4 regions of the Mesorhizobium sp. M0051 genome follow, and region 4 is predicted to be linked to each of the others. Evidence: riboswitches for the same ligand, from Rfam matches in the RefSeq annotation. Region 4 holds a riboswitch; each other region holds the start of a gene.
The links. A riboswitch is a leader RNA that binds a small molecule or an ion and turns the genes downstream of it on or off. The one in region 4 is predicted to bind cobalamin.
Positions count from the first base shown of each region.

Region 1: another riboswitch for cobalamin. It lies ahead of bluB (5,6-dimethylbenzimidazole synthase); the one in region 4 lies ahead of NKJ90_RS19880 (DUF1636 family protein).
Region 2: another riboswitch for cobalamin. It lies ahead of NKJ90_RS06275 (aromatic ring-hydroxylating oxygenase subunit alpha); the one in region 4 lies ahead of NKJ90_RS19880 (DUF1636 family protein).
Region 3: another riboswitch for cobalamin. It lies ahead of metE (5-methyltetrahydropteroyltriglutamate--homocysteine S-methyltransferase); the one in region 4 lies ahead of NKJ90_RS19880 (DUF1636 family protein).

Region 1 covers NZ_JAMYUT010000036.1:40,612-48,593, reverse strand. The annotation lists gene aroC (chorismate synthase) at 1-899, shown strand, start outside; gene ribB (3,4-dihydroxy-2-butanone-4-phosphate synthase) at 1,002-2,102, shown strand; gene NKJ90_RS28350 (MFS transporter) at 2,144-3,367, opposite strand; gene NKJ90_RS28345 (TetR/AcrR family transcriptional regulator) at 3,489-4,094, shown strand; partial or broken gene NKJ90_RS28340 (hypothetical protein) at 4,448-5,431, shown strand; gene bluB (5,6-dimethylbenzimidazole synthase) at 5,432-6,178, opposite strand; cobalamin riboswitch at 6,227-6,406, opposite strand; gene NKJ90_RS28330 (histone deacetylase family protein) at 6,528-7,454, shown strand; gene NKJ90_RS28325 (exodeoxyribonuclease VII small subunit) at 7,458-7,709, shown strand; gene NKJ90_RS28320 (DUF2277 domain-containing protein) at 7,808-7,982, shown strand, end outside.
Region 2 covers NZ_JAMYUT010000004.1:176,406-184,387, forward strand. The annotation lists gene NKJ90_RS06240 (carbohydrate ABC transporter permease) at 1-353, shown strand, start outside; gene NKJ90_RS06245 (carbohydrate ABC transporter permease) at 355-1,509, shown strand; gene bglA (beta-galactosidase BglA) at 1,514-3,178, shown strand; gene NKJ90_RS06255 (ABC transporter ATP-binding protein) at 3,203-4,315, shown strand; gene NKJ90_RS06260 (DUF680 domain-containing protein) at 4,392-4,628, opposite strand; gene NKJ90_RS06265 (DUF680 domain-containing protein) at 4,709-4,918, opposite strand; gene NKJ90_RS06270 (DUF680 domain-containing protein) at 4,990-5,187, opposite strand; cobalamin riboswitch at 5,696-5,897, shown strand; gene NKJ90_RS06275 (aromatic ring-hydroxylating oxygenase subunit alpha) at 6,013-7,260, shown strand; gene NKJ90_RS06280 (FAD-binding oxidoreductase) at 7,307-7,982, shown strand, end outside.
Region 3 covers NZ_JAMYUT010000033.1:6,871-14,852, forward strand. The annotation lists gene NKJ90_RS27200 (IS256 family transposase) at 1-1,044, shown strand, start outside; gene NKJ90_RS27205 (cytochrome-c peroxidase) at 1,265-2,320, shown strand; gene metE (5-methyltetrahydropteroyltriglutamate--homocysteine S-methyltransferase) at 2,765-5,116, opposite strand; cobalamin riboswitch at 5,210-5,411, opposite strand; partial or broken gene istA (IS21 family transposase) at 5,673-7,239, shown strand; gene istB (IS21-like element helper ATPase IstB) at 7,172-7,900, shown strand.
Region 4 covers NZ_JAMYUT010000019.1:36,551-44,532, forward strand. The annotation lists gene NKJ90_RS19845 (NADH-quinone oxidoreductase subunit E) at 1-1,032, opposite strand, end outside; gene NKJ90_RS19850 (NADH-quinone oxidoreductase subunit D) at 1,033-2,223, opposite strand; gene NKJ90_RS19855 (four helix bundle protein) at 2,272-2,661, opposite strand; gene NKJ90_RS19860 (NADH-quinone oxidoreductase subunit C) at 2,683-3,285, opposite strand; gene NKJ90_RS19865 (NuoB/complex I 20 kDa subunit family protein) at 3,290-3,871, opposite strand; gene NKJ90_RS19870 (NADH-quinone oxidoreductase subunit A) at 3,862-4,227, opposite strand; gene NKJ90_RS19875 (winged helix-turn-helix domain-containing protein) at 4,546-5,745, shown strand; cobalamin riboswitch at 5,774-5,978, shown strand; gene NKJ90_RS19880 (DUF1636 family protein) at 6,018-6,452, shown strand; gene cobW (cobalamin biosynthesis protein CobW) at 6,449-7,486, shown strand; gene NKJ90_RS19890 (cobaltochelatase subunit CobN) at 7,505-7,982, shown strand, end outside.

The sequences.
Region 1 (7,982 bases), on a different contig from region 4:
TCATCCTCGACGAGGACGGCGAGACCATGATCACCACCGGCACGCCGGTGTCGATGCTGATCGAGAATGTCGACCAGCGCTCGAAGGATTATGGCGAGATAGCCCGCCAATATCGGCCCGGCCATGCCGATTACACTTATGACGTCAAATACGGCGTGCGCGATTATCGTGGCGGCGGCCGCTCCTCGGCCCGCGAGACGGCCGCGCGGGTGGCAGCCGGTGCCTTGGCGCGCAAGGTTGTGCCCGGCGTGGTGGTGCGCGGCGCGCTGGTGTCGATGGGCGAAAAATCCATCGACCGCGCCAACTGGAACTGGAATTTCATCGGCGACGCGGAAAATCCGTTCTTCACCCCTGATCCGGCTTCCGTTTCGGTCTTCACTAGATATCTCGACGGCATCCGCAAGGCGGGGTCCTCGGTCGGCGCGGTGATCGAGATCGTCGCCGACGGCGTTCCGGCAGGCCTCGGCGCGCCGATCTACGCCAAGCTCGACCAGGACATCGCGTCTGGCCTGATGTCGATCAACGCCGTCAAGGGCGTCGAGATTGGCAACGGCTTTGAGGCCGCCCGCATCACCGGCGAGCAGAATGCCGACGAGATGCGCATGGGCAATGACGGCAAGCCGGTGTTCCTGTCCAACAATGCCGGCGGTATCCTCGGCGGCATCTCGACCGGCCAGGCGATCGTCGCCCGTTTCGCCGTCAAGCCGACCTCCTCGATCCTGACGCCGCGAAGATCGATCGACAAGGACGGCCACGACGTCGAGATCATGACCAAGGGCCGCCACGATCCATGCGTCGGCATCCGTGCCGTGCCGATCGGCGAGGCGATGGTTGCCTGCGCCCTTGCCGATCATTATCTGCGTCATCGAGGACAGACGGGAAGGGGAATAGGGGAATAGGGGACTATGTTGCGCTCTTAGCCCGGCCAGCCAAATCTTTTTGCATTTCCCTACTCCCGTACTGCCCTACTCCCTTATTCCCTGCGAGCGAAGCGAGCATTTATGCCTTACGACCAGAAGAAAATCGTCGAAGCCCTGCGCGCTTTCGAACGGGGCGAGATCGTCGTCGTCATGGACGATGACGGGCGCGAGAACGAGGGCGACCTGATCGTCGCCGCCGTCCACTGCACGCCTGAAAAGATGGCGTTCATCGTTCGCCACACCTCGGGCATCGTCTGCACGCCGATGCCGCGCGAGGAAGCCAAGCGGCTGAACCTTGCGCCGATGGTCGCCGACAATGATTCGGCCCACACCACCGCTTTCACGGTCAGCGTCGATTTCAAGCATGGCACCACCACGGGCATTTCGGCCGACGACCGCACGCTGACCGTGCGCAACCTCGCCAACGGCAATGTCGGCGCCTCCGATTTCGTCCGCCCAGGCCACATCTTTCCGCTGATCGCGCGCGAGGGCGGCGTGCTGATGCGTTCGGGTCATACCGAAGCGGCGGTCGATTTGTGCAAGCTCGCCGGCCTGCCGCCGATCGGTGTCATTTCCGAACTGGTCAATGACGACGGCACCGTCAAGCGCGGCCCGCAGGTCGCGGCCTTTGCCGAGGAGCATGGCCTGAAGCAGGTTTCGGTCGCCGACCTCATAGGATATCGGCAGCGCAAGGAAACGCTGGTCGAGCGCGTCGCCTGCTCGGAAATCGACACGCTCGGCGGCAAGGCGCAGGTCTTTACCTACACGCTGCCCTGGGACTCCATGCATCACGTTGCCATCGTCTTCGGCGACATCCGTGACGGCGAGGACGTGCCGGTGCGTCTGCATTCCGAGGATGTGGTGACGGATGTCTTCGGCACCAGCCATCGGCTCGACGCCATCATGAAGGCGATGGGCGAGCGCAGGCGCGGCGTTATCGTCTATCTGCGCGAAGGCTCTGTCGGCGTCGCCCATCAGGAGCGCAAGCGGCCGGCGAGCGGCGACCGCGAGGATCACGAAGAGGCCCGCCGCCGCGAAAACGAGTGGCGCGAGATCGGGCTCGGCGCGCAGATCCTTAAGGATCTCGGCATTTCCTCGATCAACCTGATCGCCTCGCGCGAACGCCACTATGTCGGCCTCGAAGGTTTTGGCATCCATATCGCCAAGACCGAGATTCTCTGAGCGCTGGCCGGTAGCTCCCGGCCTTAACCCAGGCCCGTCGATCATTCCGCAGGAATGGCGGCGGTTTCGCACCCGTCCATGTCACATTCTCGCGTAGCAAGGCTGCGCTGGCCAAGCAGCACCGTGGCCAGCGCGATTGTGCCTGAAGCAACCGAGACCCAGAACCCGTTCTGAGCGCCGAATGCGTCCACCACCGCACCGGCGGCGAAGGAACCAAGAGCCATGCCGATGCCGATCCCGGTCATCACCCAGGTGATGCCTTCGGTCAGCATTGCTTCCGGCACGTGTCGTTCAATCAGGCCGAAGGCGGTTATGAAGGTCGGCGAGATCGCCACGCCGCTGATGAACACGGTCAATGCCAGCAGAGGCACCGTGTCGGCGGTGAGCGGCAGCAGCGTGCCGAGCGCGACGAGGGCGACTGCGATGGCCAGCTGGCGTTGCAGCGGTGCTTGCAGGTTGAGTGCGCCGACGATGATGCCCAGCACGAACGACCCGAGCGCATAGACGCCGATGACCAAGCTCGCGGCCGCCAGTTGCCCAAGCTCTTTGGTGATCGCGACGGTGCTCACTTCCGTCGTCGCGAAGGTTGCGCCGACGAAGATCAGGGCGAAGGTGATGATCTGAACCGGTCGCAGGCGGATTGCGGAGCCGCCAGAGCCCTGTTCCACCGGTCGCACTTGCGGCTCGGTCGAGCGTTGCAGGATGAAGGCTATTGATCCGAATGCGAGAAATAACGTGCTCGCCACCATGCCCGCTTCCGGGAACAGCGCGGCACTCAGGCCCACCGACAGCGATGCACCCGCTATGTAGACCAGTTCGTCGGCCGCCGACTCGAAGGCGAACGCGGTGTTCATCTGAGGCCGCCCGCGAAAAATCTCGGTCCAGCGCGCGCGCACCATTGCCGGTATGCTGGGCATCGCCGCCGCCAGCAGTGCCGACACGAACAGCATCCACACCGGCCAGTCTTGATTGGCGGCCGCAACCAATACGACGAAAGCCAGCACCGAAATGATGGTGGTGGGCACTACGATCCGCGTCTGGCCAAGGCGATCCACCAGTCTCGATATCTGCGGCGCCAGGAAAGCGTTGGCGAGCGCGAATGTCGCGGCGACGGCGCCGGCCAGCCAATATTCTCCGCGCGTCTGCGACAGCATTGCCACGATGCCGATTGGCGCCATGGCGATCGGCAGGCGCGCTATGAAGCCCGCGGCGGCAAAGCCCTTGGTTCCGGGGGCACGAAAGATCTCCACATAGGGATTTTGCATGGGTTGGTTCCTCGACAAAGCACGATTCGACATTTACATACGGTGCGTATGAATATCAAATAGCGCATACGCGACGTATGTCAATTGGCATACGATGCGTATGTGAATAGGGCCGGTAGCCATGCACAAGCCTCGCAAGGAGATGATCGCCGAGACACGCGCCAAATTGATCGCGGCCGCCCGCCATGCCTTCGGCACGATCGGCTATTCGGAGGCCTCGATGGATGACTTCACCGCCTCAGCCGGACTGACGCGCGGCGCGCTTTATCATCACTTCGGCGACAAGAAGGGCCTGCTGCAGGCGGTTATCGCCGAAATCGATGGGGAGATGGCGGCGCGCATCAATGAGGTCGCGTCGAGAGCGCCGACCCGTTGGCAGCAGTTCGTCGACGAATGTTCGACCTATATCGAGATGGCGCTGGAGCCGGAAATCCAGCGCATCATGTTCCGGGATGGCCCGGCCGTTCTGGGCGATCCGGCACAATGGCCGAACGCCAATGCGTGCATCGCTTCAATGACCGGCCATCTGACGGCGCTTCAGGAGGAGGGGGTCGTCGTCTCCAGCCTCGACCCCGAAACTGCCTCGCGGCTGATCAACGGCGCGAGCAGTCAGGCGGCGCAGCGGATCGCCAATTCGAACGACCCCGAAGCGACCTCGAAGAAGGTGGTCACGGCGTTCAAGCAACTGCTCGAAGGCCTGCTCAAAAGGCCGGGTCAACCGAGTTGAAATCCCATTGGTGGCTTGGCGCCACGGTAGGGCTCCGAACTCAGGTTAGCAAAAGACCTGACGACAGCCAGTTCGGCAGTGTCGGCAGCTTTTGTGCCGGCAGCTTTTCACGATAGGAATTTTTTCTTGACTCCGTGACCTCAGCTATGGTACATATTCGCTCATGGTGCTGATTTGCGCCAGTGACCCGCCGCGCAGGCGGGTTTTTCGTTTCCGCCAGCCTACGCGCCGGCGAAGGCTCCCAAGGAACCTGTTAACCCGAGTTCGTTGCCCTGTGGGCGCCACGGCCGGCAATTGACAATCGCCGGGTTGGGTTCATCCTTTCTCACCATCTCTGAGGGGAGATTCGGGACATGTGGGATTTCGATATCGGCAGGTCGGTGTCCATCATGATGCGGACCTGGCCGTTCATTGTCTTTCGCATGATCGTCTATTTTGGCATCACGCTGGCCTACATCATGGCGACCGGCACGGGCGCCTCTGTCGGCTATGGCGTCGGTCATATCTCCACCGATCCCGACGGGCCGCTGTCGTTTGCCCTGTGGGGCGGCGTGGTCGGCTTCGGCATCGTCTCGATCGCCGTCTACTAGATTCGCGAATACATCCTCTATGTCGTCAAGGCCGGTCACATCGCCGTCATGGTCCATCTGATCGACGGTCGCGACATTCCGGGTGGCCAAGGCCAGGTCGCCTACGCCAAGGATATCGTTACCCAGCGTTTCGCGGAGGCCAACATCCTTTTCGTCGTCGACCAGCTGGTCAAGGGCGCCATCCGCGCCATCACCGGCCTGCTTGGCGGCATCGCCGCTTTCCTGCCGATCCCGGGCCTGAGCGGCCTCGTCTCCTTCATCAACACGGTGATCCGCCTGTCGCTGACCTATGTCGATGAGATCATCCTCGGCTACAACATTCGCATTAATTCATCCTCGCCGTTCGAGACGGCGCGCCAGGGCGTCGTGCTCTATGCCCAGAATGGCAAGGTCATGGTCAAGAATGCCGTCTGGCTGGCGGTCATCATGTGGGGCGTATCATTCCTCATTTTCTTGCTCATGCTGGCCCCGGCCGCCGCCATTCTTTTCCTGATGCCCGGCCAGCTCGCCGACTGGGCCTTCGTGCTCGCCATCGTCTTCGCCTGGGCCTTCAAGGCGGCGTTCATCGAGCCCTTCGCCATCGCTTGCCTGATGCAGGTCTATTTCAAGACCATCGCGGGCCAGGTGCCAGATCCGGCCTGGGACACCCGGCTGGCGGAGGCGTCGTCGAAGTTCAGGGAACTCAAGGACAAGGCGCTGGCCTCCTTTGGCGGCTCGCCCTGGGGACCGGCCGGCGCGACACCCTGATCAGCGAGGGCTCGACGGCGCGGCAGAAACGGTGTTGAGGCGCGCCACGGTCGATTTGAGCAGCACTTCACCTTGCCCGGAAAACGTCTCGCTCATGATCAGTTCCGGCAGCGGCAGCCGCCGTCCCCAGCCATGCGTTTCAAGGTCAGGTTTTGGCGCGAACTCCGAGACGCGGCCGACGCAGAGATAGGCGACCGGGGTCACATGCTCCGGAATAGAAAGCAGGCCTTTCAGCGCTTGCGCCTCGATGATGCTGACCCAGCCGACACCGACGCCTTCGGCGCGCGCCGCCAGCCAGAAATTCTGCACCGCGCAGACCGTGCTATAGAGGTCCATCTCCGGATTGTGCGAGCGTCCCAGTGGCGAACCCTTCGAACGCTCGCGATCGCAGGTGATGCAGATGTTGAGCGCGCTTTCGCAAATGCCTTCCAGCTTGAGTTTGCGGTAGAGCGCCTGCCGCTCTTCCGCAATGGCCGGCAGTTCCTGCTGGCGCGCCGCCAGGAACAGGTCGCGCACCTTTTCCCGTCGCTCGGCATCGCGAATGACGATGAAGTTCCAAGGCTGCATGAAGCCGACCGACGGCGCGTGATGGGCGGCAAGCAGCAGCCGCGCCAGCACCTCATCGTCGAGCCCGGTGGGCAGGAAATGGCTGCGGACGTCGCGCCGCGTGAACATGGCGCGATACACCGCATCGCGCGCATTCTGCTCAAATCCATCGCCAACAGCAGCGGTCATGTGTTCCGGCATCGCTTGTCCCCTTGCGATTGCAATCGATGCCAACCGCCTGACCATGCGGATGACGATGCCTGCCAGGCCGGTCTTCTGGCTCGGGATCAACCCGCGTCCGGTGCCTTCCCGTCATCGACAGTGGCATATACCGGCGCGGTCCCCCTTACAGCGTTGGGCACGCCACGGAATTCAACCGTGTTCCCGATTCTCCCGCTTGCGGCGGGCACCAGGCAGTGTCACGGACCTTACGCCGAAGCGCGGACGACGCCAATGCCTGCAGCGACGCGAATGGACGCAGGCGCGATTTTCCCCAGTCATCGGCCGCCGGTGCATGGCCTTTGCCGATCCGGGTCACTAGATTAGGACGATGGCTACCCGTCTCTATACCCATCCGATCTTCCTTGAGCACCTCACGCCGCCCGGCCATCCCGAGCGGCCGGACCGCTTGCGCGCCATCGAGCGCGTGCTGGACGACGAGGCTTTTGCCGCGCTCGATCGTATCCAGGCGCCGGAAGGCGACGAGGCCACCATCCTCTATGCTCATCCCGCCGATTTCGTCGCCCGCGTGCGCGCCGCCATTCCCGACGAGGGAATCGCCCGCATCGACGCTGACACCACCGCCAGCCCGAAGAGCTGGCAGGCGGCGATCACCGCAATCGGTGCGGCCAACGCCGCCGTCGACGACGTCTTTGCAGGCCGCGCCGACAATGTCTTCGTCGCGGCGCGGCCGCCCGGCCACCATGCCGAAAAAACCACGGCGATGGGTTTTTGTCTGTTCAATACGGCGGCGATCGCGGCGCGTTATGCGCAGAAGAAGCATGGTATCGAGCGTGTTGCCGTCGTCGACTGGGACGTGCATCACGGCAACGGCACGCAGGATATTTTCTGGGACGATCCGTCGGTGCTCTATTGTTCGACGCACCAGATGCCGCTCTACCCCGGCACCGGCGCGAGGAACGAAACCGGTGCCGGCAACATCGTCAACGTACCGCTGGCGCCGCAGACCGGCAGCGAGGTGTTTCGCGATGCCTTCCTGTCGCGCGTGCTGCCGGCGCTCGACAATTTCGCGCCCGACCTGATCATCATTTCGGCCGGGTTCGACGCACATCACCGCGATCCGCTGGCCGAGATCAACCTGACCGAGGACGATTTCGACTGGGCGACCGGCCAGCTGATGCAGCGCGCCGCGCGTCACAGCGGCGACCGGCTCGTCAGCCTGCTCGAGGGTGGCTACGATCTGCAGGGATTGGCATTTTCGGTCGCCGCCCATGTCGGGCGACTGATGAAAGGATGAATGATGGCTGGTGAGATCAACGAAGATGTCAAGGAGATGAGCTTCGAACAGGCCCTCGACGCGCTGGAAAAGATCGTCGATGATCTTGAGCGTGGCGACGTGCCGCTCGATCAGTCGATCAAGATCTATGAGCGCGGCGAAGCGCTGAAGGCGCATTGCGACCGGCTGCTAAAGGCAGCCGAGGACAAGGTCGAGAAGATCAGGCTGTCGCGTGACGGCAAGCCGGTTGGAACGGAGCCGCTCGACGCGGACTGAGGCACGCAGCCGTCTCACCGACTTTTGGACACGATCATGATTGAGCATAGAGTTCGTCTTGATTGAAACGGCTCAGGACAAGAGGAGATACGGAAACGATGTGCAGAAACATCAAGACCCTGTTCAATTTTGATCCGCCCGCGACCAACGACGAAGTCCGCGACGCGGCACTTCAGTTTGTCCGCAAGCTGAGCGGAACGACGCGGCCTTCGAAGCAGAATCAGCATGCCTTCGACCACGCGGTCGAAGCCATCGCGGCATCGGCGCGCGAAC
Region 2 (7,982 bases), on a different contig from region 4:
TGTCTTCCGCCCTGCGCGGCATCCCCGAAGAAACGCTGGAAGCCGCCGTCATCGACGGCGCCAATCCATTCCAGATCTTCTGGAAGATCATGGTGCCGCAGATCTGGGGCACGATCGCCGTCGTCTGGACAACCATAACCATCCTGGTGCTCAAAGTGTTCGACATCGTGCTGACCATGACCAACGGCCAGTGGAACAGCCAGGTGCTGGCCAATCTGATGTTCGACTGGATGTTCCGTGGCGGCGGCGATTTCGGCCGCGGCGCCACCATCGCCATCATCATCATGATCGCGGTCATTCCGATCATGGTCTGGAACATCCGCCAGGCGAACAAAGAGACGGGAGGACATTGAGATGGCCGTTGCGACCGGAAATTCCTTCGCCAGCCGCTTCGGCGTCCACATCGCCGTGCTTGTCTTCGTCGCGATCTGGACCATACCGACGCTCGGCATCCTGGTCTCGTCGCTGCGCGACAAGAACCAAATCATCGCCTCTGGCTGGTGGAATTCGTTCGCCAGTTCCACTCAGACCGAAGCCGGCCGGCTGCCGGCCGCCTCGACGCAAGTCGAAAAGGACGGCAAGTTCGTTCTCGAGGGCAATATCTTCGGCGACGGTGCCAAGCGCAACATCAGCGCCTTCGGTGTCAAATCGGCGGCGCCAACGCAATATCCCGCTGGCACTTCGGCCGATCTCGGCGATGGCGAAATCTTGCAGCTGAATGAAGACGGCAGCTTCGTCATGCAGTCGCCCAAGGCATTCGAAGGCGATCGCGGCCAGCGCGTCTACTATGCCTCGTCGGCGCCGCCGAAATTCACCACCGAGAACTACAGGACAGTCTTATTTTCCGAGGGCATCGGGCGGTCGTTCATGAATTCGCTGACCGTCACCATCCCGGCGACCGTCATCCCGATCCTGATCGCCGCCTTTGCCGCCTATGCGCTGGCCTGGATGCGGTTTCCCGGCCGGGCGCTGCTGATCGCGGTCATCATCGGCCTGCTGGTGGTGCCGCTGCAGATGTCGCTGATCCCGCTCCTGAAACTATACAACGGCGTCGGCGCTTTCTTCGGCATGCCGTCGAAAACCTATCTCGGCATCTGGCTGGCGCATACCGGCTTCGGCTTGCCCTTCGCCATCTACCTGCTGCGCAGCTACATTGCCGGCCTGCCGCGCGAGATCATGGAATCGGCGCGTATCGACGGCGCTAGCGATTTCGAGATATTCGTCAAGATCGTCTTGCCGCTGTCCTTCCCAGTGCTGGCTTCGTTTGCCATCTTCCAGTTCCTATGGGTATGGAATGATCTGCTGGTGGCGATGGTTTTCCTGGGTACAGAGGCAGACCAGATCGTGCTGACCGCCAAGCTCAATGCGCTGTTGGGCTCACGCGGTGGCGACTGGGAGATTCTGACGACATCGGCTTTCGTGACCATAATCGTGCCGCTGATCGTCTTCTTTTCGCTGCAGCGCTATTTTGTCCGCGGGCTGCTTGCCGGCTCGGTGAAAGGAGGCTGAGACGATGCAATCCGCTTTGAAGGCCAGCTCGAAACCTGACCTCGCCATCGATCGCGACTGGTGGCGGGGTGCTGTGATCTACCAGATCTATCCGCGCAGCTATCAGGACTCGAACGGCGACGGTATCGGCGACCTCAAGGGGATCATCGGCCGCCTGCCCTACATTGCGGCACTCGGTGCGGACGCCATCTGGATTTCGCCGTTCTTCAAATCGCCGATGAAGGATTTCGGATACGATGTCACCGATTATTGCGACGTCGATCCGATGTTCGGCACGCTGGCCGACTTCGACGCGCTGACCGTCGAGGCACACAGGCTAGGCTTGAAGGTGATGATCGACGAGGTGCTGTCGCACACCGCCGACAATCACCCATGGTTCAAGGAAAGCCGGTCGAACCGCACCAACCCGAAGGCCGACTGGTACGTCTGGGCGGACGCCAGGCCGGACGGCACGCCACCCAATAATTGGCTGTCGATCTTCGGCGGCTCGGCCTGGCAATGGGACACCAGCCGCCAGCAATATTACCTGCATAATTTCCTGGCCGAGCAGCCCGACCTGAACTTCCACAACCATGAGGTCCAGAACGCGTTGCTCGACGTCACCCGCTTCTGGCTGGAGCGCGGCGTCGACGGTTTCCGGCTCGACACCATCAATTTCTACTTCCACAGCCAGGGCCTGGAAAACAACCCGCCGCTGCCGCCGGAAGAGCGCAACGACCAGACCGCACCGGCGGTCAACCCCTACAACTACCAGGACCATCTCTACGACAAGAGCCGCCCCGAAAACCTCGGCTTCCTCGAGCGCTTCCGCGCGCTGCTCGACGAATATCCGGCGACCGCCGCGGTCGGCGAGGTCGGCGATTCGCAGCGCGGACTGGACGTGGTGGCTGCCTACACTGCCGGCGGCAAGCGCGTGCACATGTGCTATTCCTTCGACTTCCTGGCGCCGGAAAAGATCAGTGCGGTCAAGGTCCGCTCGGTGCTGGAATCCTTCGGCAAGGTCGCCAGCGACGGCTGGTCGTGCTGGGCCTTTTCCAACCACGACGTGATGCGCCCGGCCTCGCGCTGGGCGGCCGGCGAACCCGACCCGACCGCCTATCTCAAGATCATCTCGGCGCTGCTGATGTCCTTGCGCGGTTCAGTCTGCATCTATCAGGGCGAAGAGCTTGGGCTCGGCGAAGCGGAGCTGCGCTTCGAGGACTTGCAGGACCCCTACGGCATCCGCTTCTGGCCGGAATTCAAGGGCCGCGACGGTTGCCGCACGCCGATGGTGTGGGACGGCAGCACCAAGAATGGAGGATTCTCCCCGGCAAAGCCCTGGCTACCGGTGCCGACCAAGCATCTTTCGCAAGCGGTCAATGTCCAGCAGGGCGACGAGAATTCGCTGCTTGAGCACTATCGTCGCTTTCTCACGTTCCGGCGTGCCCATCCGGCGCTCGTCAAGGGTGACATCACCTTTATCGAAAGCGAGGGCGACACCGTTGCCTTCACCCGCCGCGCAGGCAACGAGCAGGTCGTCTGCGTCTTCAATCTGAGAGCCGGGCCAACCAAGGTTGACCTTGGCAGCCGATCGCTGCAACCTTTGCCCGGGCACGGATTTTCGGGGCAGGCAAGCAGCGGTTCCATCGAGCTTGGCGGCTACGGCGCCTGGTTCGGGCGCGTCGACTGAATTTCAAATCACTGGAGGAAACCAATGGCCGATGTCACACTAAGGCAAGTGAAGAAGTCCTACGGCAATCTGAACATTCTCCACGGCATCGACCTCGATATCAAGTCGGGCGAATTCATCGTCTTCGTCGGTCCGTCGGGCTGCGGCAAGTCGACATTGCTGAGGTCGATCGCCGGGCTCGAGGAAATCACCTCCGGCGAGCTCAGAATAGCCGGCGAGGTCGTGAACGACGTGCCGCCGTCGAAGCGGGGCATCGCCATGGTGTTCCAGTCCTACGCGCTGTACCCGCACATGACCGTCTACGACAACATGGCGTTCTCGATGAAGATCGGGAAGGAGAACAAGGCCGAGATCGACCGGCGCGTACGCCAGGCGGCGGAAATCCTGCAGTTGACGAAATATCTCGACCGCTTGCCCAAGGCGATGTCGGGCGGACAGCGCCAGCGCGTCGCCATTGGCCGCGCAATCGTGCGCAATCCGAAGGTGTTCCTGTTTGACGAGCCGCTGTCGAACCTTGACGCCGCACTTCGCGTCGCCACCCGCATCGAAATCGCCAAGCTCAAGGAATCGATGCCCGCCACGACCATGATCTACGTCACCCATGACCAGGTCGAGGCGATGACGCTGGCCGACCGCATCGTGGTGCTCAAGGAAGGCCATATCGAACAGGTCGGCACGCCCATGGATCTCTACAAGAAGCCCGGCAATCTGTTCGTTGCCCAGTTCATCGGCTCGCCGGCCATGAACATCCTGCCGGCGACCATCGACAAGACCGGGAACCCGACTGTCGTCAGCCATGTCGGCGGTCGCAAGGCAACCGTGCCGATCACGACCCCTGCTTCGGCAAAGGGCGCCGCGGTGAGCTTTGGCGTGCGGCCGGAGGATTTGATCATTGCCAGCGGTGCGGACTATCTGTTCGAAGGGACGGTCGACTACGTCGAGCAGCTCGGCGAGGTCCAGCTTGTCTATGTCGACATCGGCCGCGCCGACCTGCCGCTGGTGACCAAGCTGCCCGGCAACGTCGAGGTCAAGCGCGGCTCGACATTGCGGCTGAGCGCCAATGGCGAAGACCTGCATATCTTCGATACGGACGGGCGGTCCTTCGCGCTTCACGAAGCAGAAGCGAAGGCGGCTTGAGACGGAACCATCTCGACGGTAAAAAAAGAGCGGCGGGCAAGGCCCGCCCCTCTTTTCTGGACATCGGCTTAGACTGTTAGCGGCCGAAGAGGTTCCGATCACTGCCCTGGGGGGCGGACTTCGGAGCGTCGCCCGACGAATTGAGCAGCTTGTAGATCGGCGATTCGCTCTTGCGGATCGAGCCCGTATGCGAGGTATCGACGTTGACGGTCGACTGCTTGTTGATGTCGGTGCCACCAACGTTGTCGTTGCGGGCATAGGCGCTGCCGGCGGCAATCAGAAGAGCGGCGGCAGTAAGAACAATCTTTTTCATTTTTGACACTCCGTATTCTCGAATTCGATGCTGCGGGTTAACCCGCAGCATCGCTGTCGGATGTTGGTTTTGATCGGATGTTAGTTGTTGCCGAACAGGTTGCGGTCGCTGCCATGGTTGACAGGCGCCTGCGTGGCCGGCTCCGACTTCTTGACGGAAGCCGTGTACGAGCTGTCGACGGCGGTGGTGGCAGGCTGGTTGGCGCCGTTCGAACCATAGTTGTCGCTAGCGGCGAAAGCGCTACCCGAGATGGCCAGAACAGCGGCGGTAGCAAGAATGATCTTCTTCATTTCAAGTCTCTTGAATTTTCTGGATTTCGCCAGGACGGCGGGCGAACCCGCTGTCAACTGGGAATTGGTTGTTAGTGGCCGAAGAGGTTACGGTCGCTGCCCTGGGCAGGCGTCTGAGCAGCCGGTTCCGACTTCTTCACCGAAGCGGTGTACGAGCTGTCGACGGCAGTGGCTGCCGGGGCGTTCGAACCGTAGTGGTCGCTGCCATTAGCGAAGGCGCTGCCGGAAATGGCCAGAACGGCGGCGGCAGTGAGAATGATCTTTTTCATTTTTTGTACTCCAGTATCTTCTTTTCGTCCGTCTAGCGGCGTGTCTTGGAAATGAAATCGCGTCGTTCGGACAGGCCCGATGTGGGAGGGCATCCTCGCCTTTTCCAATCACGAAGTTGTTCCGTGTGGACCATGAATCCGCTACTTGAAATTGTGCCAAGGGCTTCCACACGCTACTTCTTATCTTTATTTTTCAATGGTTTAAGCAAAACCGTCCGCTGGATCACCAACTGTTGCCAAGGCCCGGCGTTCACAACGTCCTGCACGCACCGTCAACAGAAACGAACCGTTCGGTTCGATTTTAGAATCAGCTAATAGTCACTTTTCGAAACCGCTAGCCTTTTTTGGCCGCCAGCAAGGGTTGGCTTTCGAGGAGATTGCAAGTGGCGATGGCTGCCGAAGAGATAGGATTTCAGCCCGGCAATCGCCAACCCGAACGTTTCGCACGCGTGTCGCGCCGCATGGATACGATGTCGTTTTCATGCCGATGACGCGCCAGCGATCGTGGTTAGATCATGCCATCTCAGGTGCCGCTTCGTGACGACGGGGCGGAGAATTGGGAAGCCGGTCAAAATCCGGCGCTGCCCCCGCAACGGTGGTGGAGTTCAAGTCGCAACGGGAGACCACTGGGCAACTGCCTGGGAAGGTGTCGCGATCGTCCGCAAGGACAACTCCAAAGCCCGGAAACCAGCCCGAGATTTCTAGACTCGACTGATCGCGGTGGGCGATCAAGAGGTGGATAGTGCATGCCCGGCGCCTCGCCGGCCTGCGTCCAATCCTCCCTCCGTCACCACCAGTTCAGTCCTTAGATAACGAGGACAGGACATGGATATTCGCAACGACATGCTGAGGCTCTTGAACAGCCGTCGGCAAGGCTTTTCGCTAGAGCAGCCCTTCTACACCGATCCAGACTACTTCAAGCTGGACATGGAGCTGATCTGGTATCGCGATTGGCTGTTCATCGGCCATGATTGCGAGCTGCCGAAGCCGGGCAGCTACATTACCGTGCAGATCGGCGACTATCCGGTTGTTCTTGTCCGTGACCAGCAAGGCAAGATCAACGCCTTCCACAATTCGTGCCGCCATCGCGGTAGTCGCGTCTGCAACACCGACAAGGGTACTGCGGCAAAGCTCGTCTGTCCCTATCACCAGTGGACCTATGAGCTCGACGGCCGCCTGCTGTTCGCCCGTCAGATGGCCGACGGTTTCGACAAGAGTGAGTTCAGCCTGAAGCCGGTCGCCTGCGAGAGCGTCGGCGGCTATATCTTCATCTGCCTGGCCAAGGAGCCAGCGGATTTCGCGCCGATGCGGGCGATGATCGAACCTTATCTTCTGCCTCACCGGTTGAGGGAAGCAAAGGTCGCCTTCGAGAGCACGATCATCGAGAAGGGCAACTGGAAGCTGGTCTGGGAAAACAATCGCGAGTGCTATCACTGCGTCGCCAACCATCCCGAGCTGTGCAAGACCTTCCCGGAGGCTCCGACTGTGACCGGCGTCAACGGCGCCGACAGCGACCCTGAAATGGTCGCGCATTGGGCCAAATGCGAGGCCGTCGGACTTCCGAGCAAGTTCCGCATCGATCCGGCCGGGCAGTATCGAGCCACCCGCGCGCCGCTGCTGCGCGATGCCGTCAGCTACACCATGAGCGGCAAACTGGCGGTGAAGAAGAACCTCTCCGACGCTGTCTCCGCCGACCGCATCGGCACCTTGATGCACTATCACTATCCGACGACATGGAACCACATCCTTATCGATCACGCGGTGACGTTCCGGGTGGTGCCGATCAGCGCCACGGAAACGGCGGTGACGACGAAATGGCTGGTGCACAAGGACGCGGTCGAGGGCGTCGACTACACCATCGAAGACCTTACCCATGTGTGGACCGAAACCAACGACCAGGACCGCCGCATCGTTGAGGAAAACGCTCTCGGCATCCTGTCGCCCGCCTACGAACCAGGCCCCTATTCGGAGCTGCATGAGGGCGGCGTGATCCAGTTCGTCGAATGGTACGCGTCGTTCATCGGCCCGCGCCTCGCCGAAGGTGGAAGGCCGGCGCTACGCAGCGTCGCCTAGTTGCATCACATGCACAAAACATGAGGGACAAGAGAGGATGAATGCGATGACGGATCTTGGCCTCTATCGCCATCTCGACCAGATGACGCCCTGGAACGACAGGCTGCAGGTGCTGGAGGTGATCGGCGTCAGCGACGAAGCGCCTGACGTCAAGACCTTCACCTTCCGCTCCGACAACCAGACCTGGTTCCGCTACAAGCCGGGCCAGTTCGTGACGTTGGAACTGCCGACTGCGGACGGGCCGCTGATGCGCACCTATACGCTGTCGTCCTCGCCATCGCGGCCGTTCTCGATCGCAGTGACGGTGAAGGCGCAAGCCGGCAGCACCGGCACGCGATGGATGTTTGACCATCTGACGCCCGGCTCGCACGTCAAGGCCTATGGGCCGACCGGCGATTTTTCGCTGCACAGTCACCCGGCGGCTAAATATCTGTTCATTTCGGCCGGTTCGGGCGTGACGCCGATGATGTCGATGCTGCGCTGGCTGAACGACTGTGCGCCATGGACCGATGTCGGCTTCGTCAATTGCGCGCGCCGCCCGGAAGAGATCATTTTCCGCAAGGAGCTCGAACTGCTCGGCAGCCGTATGCCGGGCTTGTCGCTCGGTTTCATGATCGAGGAGCGTTCGAGCCGAGAGGGCTGGTTCGGCCATATGGGCCGCATCGACGCCATCAGGCTGCCGCTGCTGGCGCCCGATTTCCGCGAGCGCGAAATCTTCTGCT
Region 3 (7,982 bases), on a different contig from region 4:
AATACGCGCAACGGCTACGGCCGCAAGACGGTGATGACCGAGACCGGCAAGCTGGCGATCGACGTGCCGCGCGACCGCCACTCGAGCTTCGACCCTCAACTGATCGCCAAATATCAGCGCCGCTTTCCAGGCTTCGACGACAAGATCGTGTCGATGTATGCGCGCGGCATGAGCACCCGCGAGATCACCGGACACTTGCACGAACTTTACGGCATCGACGTCTCGCCGGAGCTGATCTCAACGGTGACCGACGCGGTGCTGGATGAAGTCGTCGCCTGGCAACAGCGGCCGCTCGATCCGGTTTACCCGCTCATCTTCTTCGATGCGATCCGGGTCAAGATCCGCGACGAAGGCATGGTCCGCAACAAGGCGATCCACATCGCGCTTGGCGTGCGCGCCGATGGCGCCAAGGAGGTGCTGGGCCTGTGGCTTGAGCAGAACGAGGGTGCCAAGTTCTGGCTGCGGGTGATGAACGAGCTCAAGAACCGCGGCGTCGAGGATATTCTGTTGGCTGTCGTCGATGGCCTCAAAGGCTTCCCCGACGCCATTACCGCCGTGTTCCCGCAAACGGTCGTCCAGACCTGCATCGTGCATCTGCTCAGGAACAGCATGGACTTCGTGTCTTGGAAGGACCGCAGGGGGCTGGCGACGGCGCTCAAGGATATTTACCGCGCCATCGACGCCAAGACCGCCGAAGAGGCGCTGATGACGTTCGAGGCCGGCCATTGGGGGCAGCGTTATCCCGCCATAGGTCAGAGCTGGCGGCGCGCCTGGGCCGAGGTCATCCCGTTCTTCGCTTTCCCAGACGAGGTTCGCAGGATCGTCTACACCACCAACGCGATCGAGGCTCTGAACTCCAAGCTCAGGCGCGCCGTCCGGGCCAGGGGGCATTTCCCAAGCGACGATGCCGCAACCAAGCTACTCTATTTGATCTTGAACCGATCTGAGAAAGAGTGGAAAATGCCGCCACGTGAATGGGCCATGGCCAAGGCGCAGTTCGCCGTCATCTTCGGTGAGCGCTTCATCAAAGCCATGGCGGCGTGATGTTCAACCGCCCGCCCGCACACGAAATTCCTGACAGTCCCCAGGGATACTCCTCCTCCCTGAAGTCCAATCGAGAAGAGCGATCACTTCCAAGAGGGTCCCAGCTCAGCCGCGAAAACAGGTGCCAGACCCCGATCCTCTCCCTCAACTGATCTAGCTCAGGGCGTTCATGAGCCGCAGATCGCATAGTGGCTGCGTGCACGACGCAGGAAGACCATTTATGAAAATCCTATTCAGAACGATGGCTGTCACCTTGCTGGCACCCACCGCCTTTGCTGCGGATTCGATCCCCACCGACCTCAGAGATACGGCATTGGCCACCTTCAGGGCTTTGCCATCCACCACGCCGACAGTCGCCAACAACCCGAACACCCCGGAAAAGATCGCTCTCGGCAAGGCACTGTTCTTCGATCCACGCGTCTCGGCGTCAGGCGTTTTGTCGTGCAACTCGTGCCACAACCTGGCCACGGGCGGCGACGACAATCACGAAACCTCGATCGGCCATGGTTGGCAGAAGGGACAGCGCAACGCGCCGACTGTACTGAACGCTGTCTTCAACATCGCTCAGTTCTGGGATGGTCGTGCCGCAGACCTGAAGGCTCAGGCGAAGGGACCGGTCCAAGCTGGCATCGAAATGGCCAATACACCGGACCAAGTCATCGCCACGCTCAAGTCCATGCCGCAATATGTCGAGTGGTTCGATGCAGCTTTTCCGGCTGAAGCCGATCGGGTCACCTTCGACAACTTCGCCAAGGCGATCGAAGCCTTCGAGGCGACACTGGTCACACCGGCCCCGTTCGACAGCTTCCTGAATGGTGATGAGCTTGCCATGACTTCCGAACAGAAACAGGGCCTGGCGCTTTTCATGGACAAAGGCTGCTCGTCCTGCCATGCCGGCATCAACGTTGGTGGGCAAGCCTATTTCCCATTCGGCCTCGTGGAACAGCCCAGCGCCGAGGTCCTGCCGGACAAAGACAAGGGCCGATTTGCGGTCACCAATGCAGCCGATGACTACTATGTTTTCCGCGTGGCGCCGCTGCGCAACGTTGCACTCACCGCGCCATACTTTCATTCGGGCAAGGTTTGGGATCTGAAACAGGCCGTCGCCATCATGGGGACCACCCAGCTTGGCGTAGTACTGGCGGACGAAGAAGTTGACCTGCTTGTTGCCTTCCTCAACTCGCTGACCGGAGAGGCACCCGAGGTCGCCTATCCCATCTTACCCTCCGAAACGGCGACAACGCCCCGGCCTGTAACGCAGATCTCAGGAAAATAAAGGGCCAACTGGCTGCGGACGTCGCAATCGAAAATGATTGCGGCTTTTACTTGGGCCACACGAATTGCCACATCCATCTCCGAATTGGCGGGAGGCTAGCAATACCCGAAACCTGCCACCTCGCCCGTAGTCTGCGCGAATCAGCTGGGGAAGCGGACAGACGCGCAGCACCATATATTGTCGCCGCCTGAGCGAACATGCCAAGCAGTCTACTTTGAGAAACGACGTGTGTACGATTTGTTCGAGGCGCGGGGCCTGTATGTTCCCAAGGACCAATACTATAGCGTAGTGTCACATTCATATTTCTGCGGGATGAGGACACGTGCCGAAGGAAAATTGCACATTTTCGCCGAGTGGCTTATTTCCAAGAGTGTGATCGGTTTGGCATATTCCCGGCCGACATCCGCCAGTCGGCAACTCCCCACACGGTGAGGAAGAGAAGCCTCACGCCTGCACTTTCTGCCGGAGCGCGCGTGCTGCAGCGACCATGTTAATGAGGGCAGGGCGGACTTCCTCCCATTTGCGTGTTTTGAGGCCACAGTCCGGGTTTATCCACAGTTGGCCGTCGGACAGTCGCTCGCGGGCAAGCATGACTAAGTCCGAAATCTCGCCGGCTTCCGGGACGCGTGGTGAGTGAATATCATAGACGCCGGGACCGATTTCGTTCGGATATTTGGAGCTCGTGAAGGCGTCCAACAGTTCCATCTTCGAGCGCGACGTCTCAATCGAAATGACATCCGCATCCATTCCAGCGATCGCGTGAATGATCTCGTTGAACTCCGAATAGCACATGTGGGTATGAATTTGAGTCGCGTCCTTTACACCCGTTGAAGCGATCCGGAAACATTCGACAGCCCAGTCGAGATAGACTTTCCAGTCAGATTGGCGCAGTGGCAATCCTTCGCGAAAGGCGGCCTCATCGATCTGGACCATCCTTGCGCCGGACCTTTCGAGATCCGTCACTTCGTCGCGGATGGCGAGCGCGATCTGGCGGCAGGCTTCGGAGCGGGGTACGTCGTCGCGAACAAAAGACCAGTTGAGAATGGTGACTGGGCCTGTGAGCATTCCCTTCACGGGCTTTTCCGTAAGCGACTGGGCGAATTGCCACCAGCGCACTGTCATCGGATTGCGCCTCGATACGTCGCCGAAAATGATGGGGGGACGCACGTAGCGCGACCCATAGCTTTGTACCCAGGCATGCTGGGTGAACGCGAAGCCGGACAACTGCTCGCCGAAATGCTGTACCATGTCGTTTCGCTCGAACTCACCGTGCACCAGCACGTCCAGCCCGATCTCTTCCTGCCAGCGAATTGCAGCCTCGATCTCCTTCTTCAGGAACGTCTCATAGTCGACATAGCTCAGCTGGCCCTTCGCATGAGCGGCCCGCGCCTTGCGTACCTGCGGCGTCTGCGGGAAGGACCCGATGGTCGTCGTCGGGAACGGCGGCAGCCCGAGTGAGCCGGCTTGGACTCTGGAGCGCTCGCCAAAAGCGCTCTCTCGTCGCTTCGCGCTGTCCTCAATGCTAGCGATCCGCCCCTGAACAAGCGGGTCATGGATCCTCGTGGATGTCACGCGCGTGGCGGCAGCCTCGGCAGACGCTTTCAACGCGCCTGCCACCGCATCCCTGCCTTGGGACAGGGCCCGGGCCAGCAAGACCAGCTCGTCGGTCTTCTGGGCCGCGAAGGCGAGCCACGAGCTGATGTCTGCGTCGAGTTCCGTCTCCATGCGCAGATCAATCGGCACATGCAGCATCGAGCAAGAAGGCGCGATCTCGACGCGGTCCAAGGGCCAGCCGGCGACGATCGGTTTGATGCGGTCGAGAATGGCGGGCAGGTTCGCACGCCAGACGTTGCGGCCATCGATCAAGCCAAGCGAGAGCACCAGATCCTTCGGAGCGAGCCGACCCACCGTTTCCAGCTGCTCGGGAGCGCGCACGAGATCAATATGCAGCCCGGCCAAGGGCAGAGAAACCGCGGTTTCGAGATTGTCTCCCAGCGACCCGAAATACGTAGCCAGCATGATCTTCAGCTCGGGCGCGGCTTTCGACAGCTGGCCATAGGCGAATTCGAACGCAGCTCGTTCGTTCGGGTTCAGATCGAGGACAAGCGCTGGCTCATCGATCTGCACCCAGTCGGCTCCCGACAGCTTCAGCCTCTGCAGGACTTGCTCGTAAACGGGCAGCAGCCGCGGTAGGAGCGCGATGGGACCGAACCCCTCGGCAGGCGATTTCGCCAGCTTGAGGAAGGTGATGGGTCCAAGGATGACTGGGCGTGTGTGAATGCCGAGAGCTTTGGCCTCGAGGAAGTAATCGACCGGCTTCGATGACGAGAGGGCGAACGTCTGATCATCATCCAGTTCCGGCACAATGTAGTGGTAGTTGGTGTCAAACCACTTGGTCATTTCCATCGCGGTTACACCAGGTCCATGAGCCTCCTCCTGGTGACCAGCGTGTCCACAATCCTCCGTCTGACCCTGGTTGCCGCGCGCCATTGCGAAGTAGATGTCAAGTGGGACCTCGCCGCTATTCCAGCCGTAACGGGATGGAACGGCCCCGACCATGGCTGCGGTGTCGAGCACATGGTCGTAAAGCGAGAAGTCGTTCGACGGGATTTTCGACACGCCGCGATCGCGCTGCTCTTCCCAGCTAGCGGCACGGAGCGCCTTCGACGTCGTGAGAAGGTCGCCAGCGGACGATGTTCCGGACCAGTAGCTTTCAAGCGCGAATTTCAGTTCTCGCCGACGACCGAAGCGCGGCACGCCGAGCGTTGCTACAGGAATTTGCTGAGAGACAGTCATGTCATACCCCGATGGTTGGGGGCGTCGGTGACAAGGAAGGCGCTAGCAGGCCCGGCACGCCGGATTGCAGCGGCCACCGAGACACCCCGCCCGTGGACGTGATTCGTCGTGGCAGGTCTCCTGGCTCGCGGGGTCATAGCCTCTACCCGTCTTCCCGAGGGTATTCGCCTCAGTGACATGAGTGGGGTTGGCTCGCCGCTAACAGTTGCGGGGGCAGCGCCGGCATCGCACCGGCTTCCCTCTTAGCTCCGCTGCGGCAGCGCCGCACGCGAGAACCACGACACGCCAGACAATCACAGCAATCCCTTCTCTTGTCAATGGCGCATAACGAAATGTTTATGTGGTTATGTCCTGGCGCTTTTACGCTTATCTAACGCTTATCTAACATTGTGAAACATGGAGTCGTCCATTTGCCGGCGCTGCACCGCTGCCCCATTGTCTGTGAATTGGCGTGCAAAATTGACCCCATAAGCCGGGGAATCGGCGTCCAATTTTGACCCCCCTGATGCTTTGATTTGCGACCATCAGCTCGTCGTAGCGAGCGGATGGTGTGGGGATGAAGTCGGTGGATACGATTGCCCGAGTTCGGCGCGCCTTCCATGTGCAGGGATGGTCGCTCAAGCGGATTTGCCGCGAACTGCATGTGTCGCGGAACACCGTCCGCAAGATTCTCAGATCCGACGAGACATCGTTCTCCTACGAACGCGAGCGGCAGCCGATGCCGAAGATCGGTCCGTGGCAGGATCAGCTTGACGGGTTTTTGAATGGCAACCGTGGCAAGGCGGCGCGCGAGCAACTGACACTGATCCGGATTTACGAAGAGCTTTGCAGCCTCGGCTACGAGGGAGGCTATGACGCCGTCCGCCGATACGCGAAGAGCTGGGCGAAGGCGCAGGGGTCGGCGACGGCGGACGCCTATGTGCCGCTGTTCTTCGCGCCGGGCGAGGCCTACCAGTTCGACTGGAGCCACGAGATCGTCCTGATCAACGGCGTGACAGTGACCGTGAAGGTCGCCCATTTCCGGCTCTGCCACAGCCGCATGATGTTCGTCAGGGCCTATCCGCGCGAGACGCAGGAGATGGTGTTCGACGCCCACGACCGGGCCTTCGCCTTCTTCGGGGGCGCCTGCACGCGCGGCATCTACGACAACATGAAGACGGCGGTGGAAACGATCTTCGTTGGCAAGGACCGGCAATACAATCGCCGCTTCCTGCAGATGTGCAGCCATTATCTGGTGCAGCCGGTCGCCTGCACGCCGGCATCGGGCTGGGAGAAGGGTCAGGTCGAGAACCAGGTCGGGCTGGTGCGCGAGCGCTTCTTCACGCCCAGGCTGCGCTTCAAGACCTATGAGGAGCTGAACGCCTGGCTGCATGACAAGTGCGTCGCCTACGCCAAGGCGCATCGTCACGTCGAGCAACCGGAACGAACGATCTGGAACGTGTTCGAGGAGGAGCGTGGCAAGCTGGTTGAATACCGCGGTCCCTTCGACGGATTCCATACGGTGCCGGCCTCGGTGTCGAAGACATGCACGGTGCGCTTCGACAACAACAAATACTCGGTGCTGTCGACCGCCGTCGGCCGCCCGGTCGAGATCCATGCCTATGCCGGCAGGATCGTCATCCGCCAGGACGGCGTGGTCGTCGCCGAACATGCCCGCTCCTTCGGGCGCGGCGACACGATCTACGATCCCTGGCATTACATGCCGGTCCTTGCCCGCAAGCCCGGTGCACTGCGCAACGGTGCGCCCTTCCAGGGCTGGGTTCTGCCCTCGGCGATGGAGCGTATCCGACGCAAATTGAAGGCGGCGCATAACGGCGATCGGCAGATGGTGTCGATCCTGGCGGCGGTGTTGACCGACGGCATCGATGCCGTGGAAGCCGCCTGCCAGGAGGCGCTCGATCAGAACGTCTGCTCCTGTGCCGTCATCATCAACATTCTGGCGCGGCGGCGCGACCCCGCGCCGGCCATCACCATCCTCACCCCGGACGCGCTTCGCCTGCAGCATGAGCCGCAGGCCGACTGCGCCCGCTACGACAGCCTCAGGAGGGCAAGCTGATGGAACGCACGCAGGTTCTGGAACTAATGGGGACGCTGAAGCTCTACGGGATGCGGGGCGCCTATGACGAGGTCATGGCGACAGGCATCAAGCGCCAGCACGAGCCGCCGAGGATCGTCGGCGATCTGCTGTCGGCCGAGATCGCCGAGAAGCAGGCCCGCTCCATCAAATACCAGCTCACTGTCGCCAAGCTGCCGATCGCCAAGGACATCGATGAGTTCGACTTCGACGGCACGCCGATCAACGAAGTCCTGGTCCGGGACCTTGCCAACGGCACCTTCGTCGCCGACCAGCGCAACGCCGTGCTCATCGGCGGCACCGGAACCGGCAAGTCGCATCTGGCAATCGCCATTGCCCGCGCCCTGATCCGCAACGGCTCACGTGGCCGCTTCTTCAACGTCGTCGATCTCGTCAACCGGCTCGAGACCGAGCACCGCGGCGGCAAGCAGGGCCGTATTGCCGATTACCTCACCCGGCTCGACTTCGTCGTGCTCGATGAACTCGGCTATCTCCCGTTCGCCCAGGCCGGTGGGCAATTGCTCTTCCATCTGATCAGCCGGCTCTACGAGCGGACCTCGATCATCGTCACCACCAACCTGGCATTCGGAGAATGGCCCGCCGTCTTCGGCGACGCCAAGATGACGACAGCGCTCCTCGACCGTCTCACGCATCATTGCGAGATCATCGAGACCGGAAACGAGTCCTGGCGCTTCAAGAACCGCGCCTGATCAGCCCAACCACCTCGACCAGTCCATCCGCGCTCGCCCAGGCTGCGCAACCCTGACCAGCTCCGCCCGGGCGAACGCTGAC
Region 4 (7,982 bases):
GCCGGCTGGACGGTTCTTGTCCTCCAGCGACGGCTTGGAAGGCTTGGCGGCTTTCGCCGCCGGCACTTTGACTTCCGGTGCTTTGAAGGCGGTCGCCGGCTCGGCTTTGTTCTTCGGGCCGCTGCGCTGCTTGGAAACCTGCTCGACCTCGGGGTCCGCCTTGTTGGCATTGGCGGCCGAATGCAACGGTGCCGAAACGCTCGCCGCCTTTTCAACGGCCGGCGCCACTTTGACCGGCGAAGGCGATTTCAGCGCCGGGCTGGTTTCCGGCGCATCGGTTTTCGGCTTGCTGGCCTTCGACGGCGCAACCGGAGCGTCAGCTGCTACTGGCGCGACCGTGGCGATGATCGCATCAGGCGCCGCCTTGGCGGCCTTGGCCGCCTCCCTGGCCTCCCTATCGCGGGTCGACTTGAGAATCGCCTTTTCGCTCTTCAGGCTGGTGAGGCCGGAGGCCGGCTCCGAGCCCGTGCGGCCGTTCTGCGGCCCCGGCGTTACCGAGGCGCCCTTGCCCGCATCATAGAGGTCGATGATCTCGGCCAGCCGTTCGGGGGTGAGGTCTTCGAAAGTATCCTTGAACACCATGACCATCGGCGCGTTGACGCAGGCGCCGAGGCATTCGACCTCTTCCCACGACAAGGTGCCCTTGTCGTTGGTGTGGAACTGGTCGTGATGGATCTTTGACCGGCAGACATCCATCAGCGCTTCCGAGCCGCGCAACATGCAGGGCGTGGTGCCGCAGACCTGGATATGCGCGCGCGTGCCGACCGGGTTCAACTGATATTGGGTGTAGAAGGTCGCCACCTCGAGGCCACGGATACGGGGCATGCCGAGCATGTCGGAGATCGTCTCGATCGCCGCCTTCGTCACCCAGCCTTCCTGCTCCTGCGCCAGCATCAGAAGCGGGATGATGGCCGACGGTTCGCGGCCCTTCGGGTACTTCTTGATCCATTGCTTCGCCGCGGCCGCATTCGCGCGGTTGAAGGCGAAGGATGCTGGCTGGACGCTGGCTTCTGCGAGACGGCGGACTGACATTTAGCGATCGACCTCACCAAACACGATGTCGAGGGAGCCAAGAACGGCGGTGACGTCGGCCAGCATGTGGCCGCGACAGAGGAAATCCATGGCCTGCAGATGCGCGAAGCCGGGCGCGCGCAGCTTGCAGCGGTAGGGCTTGTTGGAGCCATCGGAGATCAGATAGACGCCGAATTCACCCTTCGGCGCCTCGACCGCCGCATAGACCTCGCCGGCCGGCACGCGATAACCCTCGGTGTAGAGCTTGAAGTGGTGGATCAGCGCTTCCATCGAGCGCTTCATCGCCTGACGCTTGGGCGGCACCACCTTGCCGTCGAGGTTCGACACTGGACCGGTGCTTTCCTTGCCCAGCAAGAGATCGACGCACTGGCGCATGATTTTTGCAGACTGGCGCATTTCTTCCATGCGCACGAGGTAACGGTCGAAGCAGTCGCCGTTCTTGCCGATCGGAATGTCGAAATCCATTTCCGAATAGCATTCATAGGGTTGCGACTTGCGCAGATCCCAAGGAGCGCCCGAGCCGCGCACCATGACTCCGGAAAAACCCCAGGCCCAGGCATCGGCCAGCGTTACGATGCCGATATCGACATTGCGCTGTTTGAAGATGCGATTGCCGGTCAGCAACTGATCGAGGTCGTCGATCGACTTCAGGAACGGGTCAATCCACTTGCCGATATCCTCGACCAGATTCTGCGGCAGGTCCTGATGGACGCCGCCAGGACGGAAATAGGCGGCGTGCATGCGCGAACCGGAGGCGCGCTCATAGAATACCATCAGCTTTTCGCGCTCGACGAAGCCCCACAGCGGCGGAGTCAGCGCACCGACGTCCATCGCCTGCGTCGTCACATTGAGGATGTGCGACATGATGCGGCCGATTTCGCAGTAGAGCACGCGAATCAGCTGCCCGCGCTTCGGCACGTCGATGCCGAGCAGGCGCTCAGCGGCCAGCGCGAAAGCGTGCTCCTGGTTCATCGGCGCGCAATAGTCGAGCCGGTCCAGATAGGGGATCGCCTGCAGATAGGTCTTGGCCTCGATCAGCTTTTCCGTGCCGCGGTGCAGCAGCCCGATATGCGGATCGACGCGGTCGACGACTTCGCCGTCGAGTTCCAGCACGAGGCGCAAAACACCATGCGCCGCAGGATGTTGCGGGCCGAAATTGATGTTGAAATTGCGGACGGAGGTTTCAGCCATGGATCGCCCTTGGCGATGAGTGAATGGTGAATGGTGAATGGTGAATGGTCATGCGCGTGCGCCATCCTGGTCCAGCGACCGGACGAACGAAACCAGCCTCTTGCCGAGTTTTGTGTAATTCGGTTCCAGCTTCGCCGCCTGCTCCTGGGACAACAACCCGATCCGTATGCACAGCATGGTATGTGTCTCCAATTCCTTCAACGAGCCTTGTGCGATGCGAAGAAACTGAATGAACGTTCGCCGCTGCGCGCGACCAAACCCCTCCGCGATATTTGCCGGGATTGAGACCGCGCATCGTCGCATCTGGGAGGTGATCCCATACAATTCCTCGCGCGGAAACGCGCGCGTCAAAACATAGATTTCCTCGGCGATATCCATCGCCTCTTGCCAGACGATGAGATCGCGATAGTCGCGTATAGTTTCCGGCGTCTTGTCCATTCACCATTCACTATTCGCCATTCACTGTTTCGCTTTTTCGTCCCCGGGAAGAACGTAATCCGTTCCCTCCCACGGGCTCAAAAAGTCAAAGTTCCTGAATTCCTGCTTCAGTTCCACAGGCTCGTAGATGACCCGCTTGGCCTCGTCGTCGTAACGCACCTCGACGAAACCGGTCAGCGGGAAATCCTTGCGCAGCGGATGGCCTTCGAAGCCGTAGTCGGTCAACAGGCGCCGCAGATCGGGATGGCCGGAGAACAGCACGCCGTAGAGATCGTAGGTCTCGCGCTCGAACCAGTCGGCACCGGGGAACACGCCGGTGATCGACGGCACCATGGTTTCCTCGTCGGCCTGCACCTTGACGCGGATGCGCACATTCTGCTTCGGCGACAGGAGATGATAGACGACGTCGAAGCGCTTGGCGCGTGACGGATAGTCCGCACCGCAGATGTCGATGATCGAGATGAACTGGCAGCGCGCATCGTCGCGCAGGAAGGTCATGACCTCGACCAGATCGCGCGGCTCGACGCGAATGGTAAGCTCGCCATAGGCGATATCAGCGTCATTCACGCGGTCGATCAGCTTCTCGCCGAGATAGGTCGACAGTTCGCTCAGGGATGCGGTCATGGATTTACCGTTCGATCGTGCCGGTGCGGCGGATCTTCTTCTGCAGCAGAAGAATGCCGTAAAGCAGCGCTTCGGCGCTCGGCGGGCAGCCGGGCACATAGATGTCGACCGGCACGATGCGGTCGCAGCCGCGCACCACCGAATAGGAATAGTGGTAGTAGCCGCCGCCATTGGCGCATGAGCCCATCGAGATGACGTAGCGCGGCTCCGGCATCTGGTCGTAGACCTTGCGCAACGCCGGCGCCATCTTGTTGGTCAGCGTGCCGGCGACGATCATGATGTCGGACTGGCGCGGAGACGCGCGCGGCGCGACGCCGAACCGCTCCGAGTCATAGCGCGGCATCGAGGTGTGGATCATCTCGACCGCGCAGCAGGCAAGACCAAAGGTCATGAACATCAGCGAACCGCTGCGCGCCCAGGTGATCAGCGCCTCTGTCGACGTAACGAGAAAGCCCTTGTCGGCCAGTTCGTTGTTGATCTCGAGGAAGAAGGGATCGTCTCCCCCTACCGGCCGGCCGGTATTGGGATCGAGGATACCTTTAGGCTTCGGCGCGACGAGGGTGCCTGAACTGTCGTTCAATCCCATTCCAGCGCTCCTTTTTTCCATTCATACGCAAAGCCGATGGTCAGCACCGCCAGAAACACCATCATCGACCAGAAGCCGAGCATTCCGATCTTCGAGAACGACACCGCCCACGGAAAAAGGAAGGCCACTTCCAGGTCGAAGATGATGAACAGGATCGACACCAGGTAGAATCGGATGTCGAACTTCATGCGGGCGTCGTCGAACGAGTTGAAACCGCACTCGTAGGCGGAAAGCTTTTCGGGATCGGGGTTGCGGTAAGCCACCAGGAAGGGTGCGGCCAGCAGCGCCAGGCCGACAACCAGCGCCACGCCGATGAACAGGACGATGGGCAGGTATGAGCTCAAGAGTGCGTTCATGCTCGGCTTTCCGTTGGCGCCAATCCACGTTGATTACAGCACCGGACCCTAATGCGGAAGCGTGACAGTTTAACCGCTGAACCGTTTTAAGGGCCTATGCTGCAACGCGGCGAGGGTTAGCGCAGCACTTCCAGCGAAGCAAGTCAAACCTTGTTCAAAACACTGACCTGGACGGCTTATCGCGGCAAACTGGTCCGATCCGCTCCTGTTTGATTTCCTTCGCCTTTTACTCCACTTTTCTCTCCTGACATGGTTGCCGCCAAAACCCTGCTAGCATTGTCCGGAATCACCCATCATCGCCCTCAGAGTGACGCCTGCATGAAGGAAAAGATCTCGCTCCCCATGGCCCGGCGCATCGCGCTTGCAGCCCAAGGTTTTCTCGATCCCCGCCCAACAGCTACGCCCGACCGCCGCCATTTTGCCCGCGTGCTGGCTCGAACCGGTCTGCTGCAGATCGATTCCGTCAGCGCGGTGGTGCGCGCTCATTATATGCCGCTCTATTCGCGCCTTGGCCCTTACCCTCTCGCCTTGCTCGACAATGCGGCCATGACGCGCAAGCGCACGGTCTTCGAATATTGGGCGCATGAGGCCTCTTTCCTGCCGGTCGAGACATACCCGCTGATGCGCTGGCGCATGCAACGGGCCGAGCGCGGCGACGAAATGTATCTGGGCCTCGCCAAATGGGGTCGCGAGCACGCCGCCTATGTCGAAGAGATCTACCACCAGGTCGTCGAGCGCGGCCCGACGGCCGCCTCCGCGCTCGAGGGCCAGAAGGGCTCGGGCGGCTGGTGGGGCTGGAGCCATGCCAAGCATGCCTTCGAATGGCTGTTCTGGGCCGGACGCATCACCACGGCGCACCGTCGCGGTTTCGAACGCTTCTATGACCTGCCGGAGCGTGTGCTGCCGCAGGCGATCCTCGATCTTCCGGTTCCGGCCGCCGAGGACGCGCACCGCGAATTGCTGCGCATTTCGGCCCGCGCCCACGGCATCGCGACATCAGGCGATTTGCGCGACTATTTCCGCCTCTCGCCGGCCGACATGAAAGGCCGGCTGGAGGAATTGGTTGAAACAGGCGAATTGCTGCCGGTGCGCGTCGAAGGCTGGGACAAGCCGGCCTATCTTCACAAGGATGCCCGTCTGCCGCGCAAGATCGAGGCCCGCGCCCTGTTGGCACCGTTCGATCCGGTCGTCTTCGAACGCTCGCGCACGGAGCGGCTGTTCGATTTCCACTACCGCATCGAAATCTACACGCCGGCCGACAAGCGGCAATACGGCTATTATGTCCTGCCGTTCCTGCTCGGCGACAGGATCGTCGCGCGCGTCGACCTCAAGGCCGACCGGCCGGCCAGTGCCCTGCGCGTCCATGCGGCCTATGCCGAGCCCGGCGCGCCGCCTGAAACCGCTGCTCAGCTCTTCGAGGAATTGAAGCAGATGCAGGGCTGGCTTGGCCTTGAGCGCATGGAAGTGACGCCCGCCGGTGACTTGGGTCCGGCGCTGGCCGCCATCGCCGTGTCGTAAGCCGCGTTGACACCGCCGCCTGCAAAAGCCTAAATCCGGTCCAGACGGTCTCCTCTCTTCAAAGGGAGGAGCTAAGAGGGAATGCGGTGCGGGACGAAATCCCAAATCCGCGGCTGTCCCCGCAACTGTAAGCGAAGAGCCAAGGCCGAAAGCCACTGGGGTGATCCCGGGAAGGCGGCTACCCAAGGCGATGACCCGCGAGCCAGGAGACCTGCCGTCTGCGACTATAGAATCCGATCGTCCGGCGGGTTTCCGGGCAAGGAGCACGATCTTTGGACCACGACAGCAGTTTTTCGGCTGGCACAGCGGATGTTTCGTCCGGCCATGATGATGCCTTGGCTGGCGTCACCGTGATCGTCTGCGCCTCCTGCCGCGATGAAACCGGCTCCGACGCCCATCCCCGCGCCGGCGAACTGCTGGCGGACGACACGCGCCGCGCCGCGACGGGCGACAACATTCGCATCAGCAGCGTTGAATGCCTCGGCAATTGCAAGCGGCGGCTCAGCGCCGCCATCCTGCGCGACGGCTGCTGGAGCTATGTCTTCGGCGACCTGACACCAACCAGCGGCGCCGATCTGGTCACTGGAGCCAAACTCTTCGCCACTTCGACGGACGGCCTGATCCCATGGCGCGGCCGCCCCGATAGCCTGAAGCGCGGCCTTGTTGCCCGCATCCCTCCCCTCGACCTGTTGAAGGACCTGAAATGACCGCTTCCGTCTCCCGCGTCCCCTGCACCGTCGTCACCGGCTTTCTCGGCGCCGGCAAGACGACGCTGGTCCGCCATCTCCTGGAAAACGCCGGCGGCAAGCGTATTGCCATCATCGTCAACGAGTTCGGCGACATCGGCATCGACGGCGAGATCCTGAAGGGCTGCGGCATCGACACCTGCCCCGAGGAAAACATCGTCGAACTGGCCAATGGCTGCATCTGCTGCACCGTCGCCGACGATTTCGTGCCGGCGCTCGACCAGATCCTCGCGCTGACTCCGAAGGTCGACCACATCCTGATCGAGACTTCCGGCCTCGCTTTGCCCAAGCCGCTGGTCCAGGCTTTCCAGTGGCCGAGCGTGAAAAGCCGCGTGACCGTTGATGGCGTCATCGCCGTGGTCGACGGGCCGGCATTGGCCGAGGGACGCGTCGCCAACGACATGGAGGCACTCCAGGCGCAGCGCGCCCAGGACGAGACGCTCGACCACGACGACCCGGTCGAGGAAGTGTTCGAGGACCAGATCGCTTGCGCCGACCTGATCATCCTGTCGAAAAGCGACCTGATGGACGCCACCGGCACCGCCCGCGCCAACGCCATCATCAACGAACACTCCGCCCGCGCGGTGAAGATCGTGCCGACGTCGCATGGCAAGGTGGATCCCTCCGTGCTGCTCGGCCTCGGTCTCGCGGTCGAGGACGATATCGAGAACCGCAAGTCCCATCACGACGGCGCCTTCGACCATGAGCATGACGACTTCGATACGTTCACCGTCGACATTGCCTCGATCGCCAATCCGGACGAATTGGCGAAACGCGTCGCCACGGCTGCCGAGGAAGAGAACGTGCTGCGTGTGAAAGGCTTCGTCGAGGTCGGCGGCAAGCCGATGCGGCTGCTGCTGCAGGCCGTCGGGCCGCGCGTCAACCACTACTATGACCGCGCCTGGACGGCGCAGGACGACCGCCGCTCGCGCCTCGTCGTGATCGGCCTCAAGGGGCTGAACCGCCCGGCTATCGAGCGTATACTCGCCGGCTGATTTCGGACACAGGTTGCGATGCACATCCTAACCACGACATCCGCCTCGCTCGACGACCTCGCCGAGCCGGTCGATCTGCGGCAGGCCCCGGCGGATATCGTGGCCCTGTCCTTCACCGACAGCGACCTCGCCGGACTGGCGGCAGCGTGGAAGGCTGACGCCGACCGCCTGCCCTCGATGCGGCTGGCGGCTCTGCGCGACTTGCGCCATCCCATGTCCGTCGACCTCTGGGTCGACAGCGTCGCCCGTCACGCCAAGATCATCCTCGTCCGCATCCTCGGCGGCTACGACTGGTGGCGCTACGGCTGCGACCAGCTTGCCTCGGCTGCCCGCGACCGCGGAATAAAGCTGGCGCTGCTGCCAGGCGAATGCCGCGACGAGGATCTGCGCCTGATCGAAGCCTCGACGCTGCCGCGCGAGGAACTCGACGGCTTGCTCGATTATTTTCGCGAGGGCGGCCCGGCGAATATGAGCGCGTTGGTGCGAAGGTTGGCGC